DNA from 2 places in the Arthrobacter sp. NicSoilB4 genome. Region 1 is predicted to be linked to the other one. Evidence: predicted binding sites of a transcription regulator. Region 1 holds the regulator's gene; the other holds the start of a gene.

The links. Region 1 encodes LexA, which represses DNA repair genes until DNA is damaged. Its sites were predicted from a motif close to TCGAACANNTGTTCGA; they were not measured.
Region 2: ruvA (Holliday junction branch migration protein RuvA) is a predicted target of LexA. The motif match lies at 1,782-1,797, and genes of this name have one in related genera.

The regions. Positions count from the first base shown of each region.
Region 1 is NZ_AP024653.1:1,389,981-1,393,384, reverse strand. Features, by position in the region: gene LDO13_RS06225 (LysM peptidoglycan-binding domain-containing protein) at 85-543, opposite strand; gene lexA (transcriptional repressor LexA) at 885-1,634, shown strand; gene LDO13_RS06215 (ATP-dependent DNA helicase) at 1,760-3,404, opposite strand, start outside.
Region 2 is NZ_AP024653.1:2,257,762-2,261,165, reverse strand. Features, by position in the region: gene pdxT (pyridoxal 5'-phosphate synthase glutaminase subunit PdxT) at 1-401, shown strand, start outside; gene LDO13_RS10165 (YebC/PmpR family DNA-binding transcriptional regulator) at 405-1,160, shown strand; gene ruvC (crossover junction endodeoxyribonuclease RuvC) at 1,157-1,744, shown strand; gene ruvA (Holliday junction branch migration protein RuvA) at 1,850-2,497, shown strand; gene ruvB (Holliday junction branch migration DNA helicase RuvB) at 2,490-3,404, shown strand, end outside.

The sequences.
Region 1 (3,404 bases):
TGTGACGCTTGCAGGGCGGCCCGGCGGCCTGCGGGGCGCCCGGCGACGGCCCGACGGGGCCCTGAGCTACTTGGACGGCAGGAACTAGTTGGACGGAATGAAGAGGGCCTGGCCCGGCACGACCCTGGCGGCCTCGAGGTTGTTCAGCTGGATGATGTCGGCGACGACATCGCGGGGGTCCCGCTCGGGCGCCACCGCTGCGGCGATGGCCCACAAGGACTCACCGGGCTGCACCGTCACCGTGACTGTGGGAGTCAGTGAGAGCTCGGCGGCAGAGTCCGCCGCCTTTGCCGGAGCATTGAGGAAGCCGCTGAGGGAAAGAACCAGGGCGGCCAGCAGGATCAGCGGCACTCCGATGAAGACGAAACGCCCCCGCCTGGTGAGCCTCAGCGGCGCCTGTTGTGCCTGCTTGGCACGCCCGCCGGAGCTGGGCTGGCCGGGCTGACCTGTGCCGGTGCCGGTGCCGGTGCCGGTGCCGGGCCGGCCGTAGTCGCCGAATGCGTCGCGGCCGAAAGTGTCGTGAAACGCGCTTGATGCTGACATGAACTGAGCCCTCCTGGACCATACTGTGCCGCCCGACGTACTCCACGTACCCGCCGCGAACCGGCCTGACCTTCGAACAAAGAACCGAACGATTCGTTCTACCCGAGCTTCGTAAAACTAGAACACATATTCGAACCCTGCTTGTTCTGTTTTAGCACCTATTGACGAACATTGTCGAGACTCGCTAGAACAAATGTTTGAAAAAGCTGTGTGGCTGGCCTACGTTTGAGTCAAAGAACAACCACTTCTGCAGTTGATCAGCAGGGTCTGACATTTCAGGCCGGAAGTTCCCGGCAGCTGCAGCCACAGCGGCCGGGCGGAACGGAAAGGCGTTGGCGAACATGGCAGCACAAGCCACTGGCGGCAGGGCCTCCGCGCGGAGCCCGCAGGCGGCCCGGCCTCCCAAAAGCCTCACCGTCCGGCAAAAGAAGATCCTGGAGACCATCCAGCGCTCCGTCACGGACAACGGCTACCCGCCGTCGATGCGCGAAATCGGCGATACCGTCGGCCTGGCGAGCCTCTCCAGCGTCACCCACCAGCTTTCGCAGCTTGAAAAGCTCGGCTACCTGAGGCGCGATCCCAAGCGCCCGCGCGCCATGGAAGTGCTGATGCCGTTGACCCTCGATGAGGGGACCACGAAGATTTCAGGGGTTGAGAAGCCAAGCGGCCTGCGCAGTGTGGGCGGCTTGTCTGTTTCTGAGCTGGCCAGTGCCACGGATACCGCCATGGTGCCGCTGGTCGGCCGGATCGCCGCCGGCGGACCGATCCTGGCCGACCAGGTCGTTGAAGACGTTATGCCCCTGCCCCGCCAGCTGGTGGGCCACGGCGAACTCTTTATGCTCAAGGTTGCCGGTGACTCGATGATTGACGCGGCCATCTGCGACGGTGACTGGGTGGTTGTGCGCCGCCAGGGCGATGCCGTCAACGGTGACATTGTGGCCGCCCTGCTGGACGACGAGGCAACCGTAAAGACCTTCCGCCAGCGTGACGGCCACACCTGGCTGCTGCCGCAGAACACCCAGTACGAGCCCATCCTCGGCGATCACGCCGTCATCATGGGGAAAGTCGTCTCGGTGCTGCGCTCCCTCTAGGACCAGGCCTCCCAGTCCGGGCCTCCCGTTGCCTGCGAACAGGGCCCCGCCGCCGATTCACGCCGGACGGGGCCTTTCGCGTTCCCTCCCGGACAACCGGGCAGGAACGCCACAGCCGCTGGGAGCTACGTCCCGGGCCGCCCTGATTCCTGCGCGAGCCTCTCCAGGGCCGCGAGGGCGATCGCGGGGTCCGTGGTGGGCCAGAACGGCGGCAGGGCGGCGCGGAGGAATCCCCCGTAACGTTCGGTGGACAGCCGCGAGTCCAGCACAGCCACCACGCCCTTGTCCGTCGTCGTGCGGATCAGCCGGCCGGCGCCCTGGGCAAGGCGGATGGCGGCGTGCGTCGCGGAAACACTCATAAAGCCGTTGCCACCGGCCTGGGCCACTGCCCGGGACCGCGCCGTCATCAGGGGATCATCGGGCCGCGGGAACGGAATCCTGTCGATCACCACGAGGCGGCAGGACGTCCCCGGCACGTCGACACCCTGCCACAGCGACATGGTGCCGAAGAGGCAGGTGTCCGGTTCGTCGGCGAACTGCTTCACCAGCGCCGTCATGGTCGAATCCCCCTGGCAGAGGATGCTCATGTCCAGCCGTGGCCGCAGGGCCTCGGCGGCGTCTTCGGCGGCGCGCCGTGAAGAGAACAGGCACAGTGCCCCGCCGCCGGAGGCCCTGATCAGCTTTTCGAGCTCGTCAAGCGCTTCCGGGGACGTGCCCCGGCCGGGCTTGGGCAGGTGCTTGGCAACGTACAGGATGCCCTGCTTGGGGTATTCGAACGGAGAGCCGACGTCAACGCCGGTCCAGCTGGGGGCGCCGGGCCCCACCAGGCCCAGGCCGCCGGCGGCCGGTTCGAAAGCGGACCCTATGGCCAGCGTGGCCGAGGTCAGGATGACGGTGTGGTCTGCGAACAGGCCCTCCCGGAGCCGTCCGGCGACGCTGAGCGGGGCGATATTGACCAGCGCCGGGGCCGACTCATCCGGCTGGGAGTAGCCCTGCTGCGGGTCAAAGGTGCTGTTGCGGGAAAACCAGACCACCTCGCGGTTCTCGCGGGCTGCCAGCAGCCGTTCGCAGAGTTCCAGGATCACCATGAGCCGGGAGCGCGCGAGCTGGCGCCCGCCGTCGGCCGTGTTGGCGCTGTCCCCCTTGGAATCCGAGAGCGCGGCGCGGCAGGCGTCCCGCAACTGGTCCACGCAGTCCAGTTGTTCGCTGTTGAGGCCGTTGGGCATGAGTCCGCTGGGGACACCTTCAATGGCAAGTTCGAGGTTGGATGCGGCGTTGTTCAGTGCGTCCACGGTGATGCCGGTGTGTTTCCGGGCCCCCGACGCGGCGGCGTGCACCATGGCCACGGAAAGCTGGCCGGATACGGCGCCGGTGACGCGGTCCTGGAGTTCGTGGGCCTCATCTACCACCACGACGTCGTATTCCGGCAGCACGGCGAGGCCCTCGAAGGCACTTACGGCCAGCATGGCGTGGTTGGTAACCACGACGTCGGCGTCCGCGGCGTTCTGCCGGGCCAGTTCGCTGAAGCATTCGGCCGCCAGGGGGCATTTCTGCGCCCCGAGGCACTCCATCGAGGTCACGGAGACCTGCCGCCAGGCGCGGTCGGTGACGCCAGGCAGGAGTTCGTCGCGGTCCCCCGTGACGGTGTCCTCGGCCCACTCGCGCAGCCGGACGACCTCTTTGCCGAGCTGGGAGGACGGGCCGCCCATCGCCGCGGCGAAGTGCGGCACGGAGGTGTCTTCGCCGAGCGAGAAGAGCTGACCCTCCGAC
Region 2 (3,404 bases), 870 kb from region 1:
ATGAGATCACTGACCCCGCGAAGGACCTTGCCGGCAACCCGCAGCAGACATTCGGCGGGCTCGACATCACAGTGCGCCGGAACGCCTTCGGCCGGCAGCGCGAATCCTTCGAGACGGACCTGGACTTCAAGGGCCTCGACTTCAGCGCCACCGAAAACGGCGTGGCTCCCGTCCACGCGGTCTTCATCCGCGGACCATGGGTGGAACGCGTCGGCGACGGCGTCGAAGTCCTCGCCGAAGTGGAACCCTCCAGGGCGTCCCACCCCGAGGCGCTGGCCGGGACGGCTAGAATTGTTGCTGTGCGTTCCGGCAAGCTGCTGGCCACCTCCTTCCACCCGGAAGTGACGGGGGAGAAGCGCGTGCATGAATTGTTTATTCGAATGATCAGAGGAGAAGCGTAAAGCATGTCAGGCCACTCCAAATGGGCGACGACCAAGCACAAGAAGGCCATCCTCGATAGCCGTCGGGCCAAGTCGTTCGCCAAGCTGATCAAGAACATCGAAGTCGCCGCACGCATGGGCGGCCCGGACCTTGCCGGCAACCCGAGCCTGGAACTCGCCGTCACGAAGGCCAAGAAGACCTCGGTCCCCGCTGACAACATCGACCGCGCCATCAAGCGCGGCGCCGGCCTCACCGGCGAGGTCGTGGACTACACCGAGATCATGTACGAGTGCCGCGGACCGCAGGGCTCGGCGCTGCTGATCGAATGCCTGACGGACAACAAGAACCGTGCGGCCTCCGAAGTGCGTCTGGCCATCTCCCGCAACGGCGGCACTATCGCCGATCCCGGTTCGGTCAGCTACCTCTTCTCCCGCAAGGGCGTTGTCTCGCTGCCAAAGAACGGCCTGAGCGAGGACGACGTCCTGATGGCCGTCCTCGACGCCGGCGCCGAAGAAGTCAAGGACAACGGCGACAGCTTCGAGATCCACTCCGAACCGACCGACCTGCAGGCCATCCGCGATGCGCTCAAGGAAGCCGGCATGGAGTACGACACCGACGAGGCCGAGTTCGTGCCCTCCATGCAGGTGCCGCTGGATCTCGACGCCGCCAAGAAGTTCATGAAGCTCGTCGACGCCCTCGAAGAACTCGACGACGTCCAGAACGTCTACAGCAACGCCGACCTCAGCGACGAAGTGCAGGCCGCACTGGAAGCGGAGTGACCCTTCGCGTCCTCGGCGTCGATCCGGGCCTTACCCGCTGCGGGATCGGCGTCGTGGACGTCGAGAAGAACCGCCGCGCCACCATGGTGGCGTTCGGCGTCGTCGGAACGTCCCCGGAGGAGAGCCTGGACCAGCGCCTGCTGGTCATCGCCACCTCCATCGATGAGTGGCTGGACAAATACGAACCGCACGTCCTGGCCGTCGAACGCGTCTTCTCCCAGCTCAACGTCAGCACGGTGATGGGCGTCGCCCAGGCTTCCGGCGTTGTGATCGCCGCCGCCGCACGGCGCGGCATCCCGGTGGCCCTGCACACGCCGTCGGAGGTCAAGGCCGCCGTGACCGGCAGCGGAACGTCCAACAAGGACGCCGTCACCAAACTGGTGACCAAGATCCTCCGGCTGGACGCCCCGCCGCGCCCCGCCGACGCCGCGGACGCCCTGGCGCTGGCAATCACCCATGCCTGGCGGTCCGGCAGCGGGACTTCCAATAGCGGCGCAGTCACGACGGGACCGGGCAGCCAGTCGCTGACCCCGGCCCAGCGCGCCTGGGCCGACGCGGAGGCCAAAGCGCGCCGTGCGCGCTGAATGTCCGGCTCCGACGCAGTATCACTTGGTAGGGTATTCGTAGATATGTTCGGATAGCCGGGTTCTCCCGGTTCTACTTTCAGCTGAATTTTCAGGAGCCCGGCTTTGATCAGTTTTCTCCGCGGAACCGTAGCGCACGTCGGCCTGTCCTCCGCCGTGATCGACCTCAACGGCGCCGGCATGAGCGTGAACGCGACACCCCAGACCCTCGGCCGGCTCCGCGTCGGCGAGGAGGGGAAGCTCTTCACCTCGCTGATCGTGCGCGAGGACTCCCTCACCCTGTTCGGTTTCGGCAGCGACGACGAACGCGAGGTCTTCGATGTCCTGCTCAGCGTCAGCGGCGTCGGACCCCGGCTCGCGTTGGCGGTCCTCGCCGTGCACGAGCCCGAAGCGATCCGTGTCGCCGCCCACTCCGGCGACGGCAAGGCCTTCACCAAGGTCCCGGGCATCGGCCCCAAAGTCGCCGGGCGGATCGTGCTGGAACTGGCCGGCAAGCTGGTGCCGCACGGCACGGCCGCCGGCGCAGCGGCTCCGGCAGCATCTGCCGAAGCGCTCTGGAAGCCGCAGGTCGTTGCTGCCATGACAAGCCTCGGCTGGTCCGAGAAGGACGCCACGTCCAGCATCGACAAGTCCCTGGCGGATTCCCCCGAACTGGCCGAGAACGGCAACGTGGCCGAGATCCTGCGGGCCACCCTCCGCTGGCTGGGCCAGGACGGTGCCCGCGCCGGGAACAGGGTAGGCGCCCGTGGCTGAGCCGTCCCTGGTTGGCGGGGGAGAGGAGCCGGAGGAGCGGGTCATCGAAGCCGCACTCCGGCCCAAGAACCTGCACGACTTCGTGGGCCAGCACCGGGTCCGCAAGCAGCTTTCCCTCGTCCTGGAGGCCTCCCGCATGCGCGGCCGCAGCGCCGACCACGTCCTGCTCTCCGGGCCGCCGGGACTGGGCAAAACGACACTGTCCATGATCATTGCCGCCGAGATGAACGCCCCGCTGCGGATCAGCAGCGGGCCCGCCATCCAGCACGCCGGGGATCTGGCCGCCATCCTGTCCTCACTGTCCGAAGGCGAAGTCCTCTTCCTCGACGAGATCCACCGGATGTCCCGGCCGGCCGAGGAAATGCTCTACATGGCGATGGAAGACTTCAGGGTCGACATCGTCGTCGGCAAGGGCGCCGGCGCCACTGCCATCCCGCTGGAACTTCCGCCGTTCACCCTGGTCGGCGCCACGACCCGCGCAGGCCTGCTGCCCGGGCCCCTCCGGGACCGCTTCGGCTTCACCGGCCACCTCGAGTTCTACTCGGTCGCCGAACTGGAACTCGTGCTGCGGCGCTCCGCCGGGCTCCTGGACCTCAAGGTCAACTCGGCCGGGTTCAGCGAAATCGCAGGACGATCCCGTGGCACACCCCGCATCGCCAACCGTCTGCTGCGCCGGGTCCGCGACTGGGCGCTGGTGCACGGGATCGAGCAGATCGATGCCCGCGCGGCCTCCGCGGCGCTGGACATGTATGAGGTCGACAAGCGCGGCCTGGACCGGCTGGACCGCGCCGTCCTTGAAGCCCTCATCACGAAATTCGGCGGCGGACCCGTGGGGCTGTCCACCCTGGCGATCGCCGTCGGCGAAGAAACCGAGACCGTGGAGACAGTCGCCGAGCCGTACCTCGTC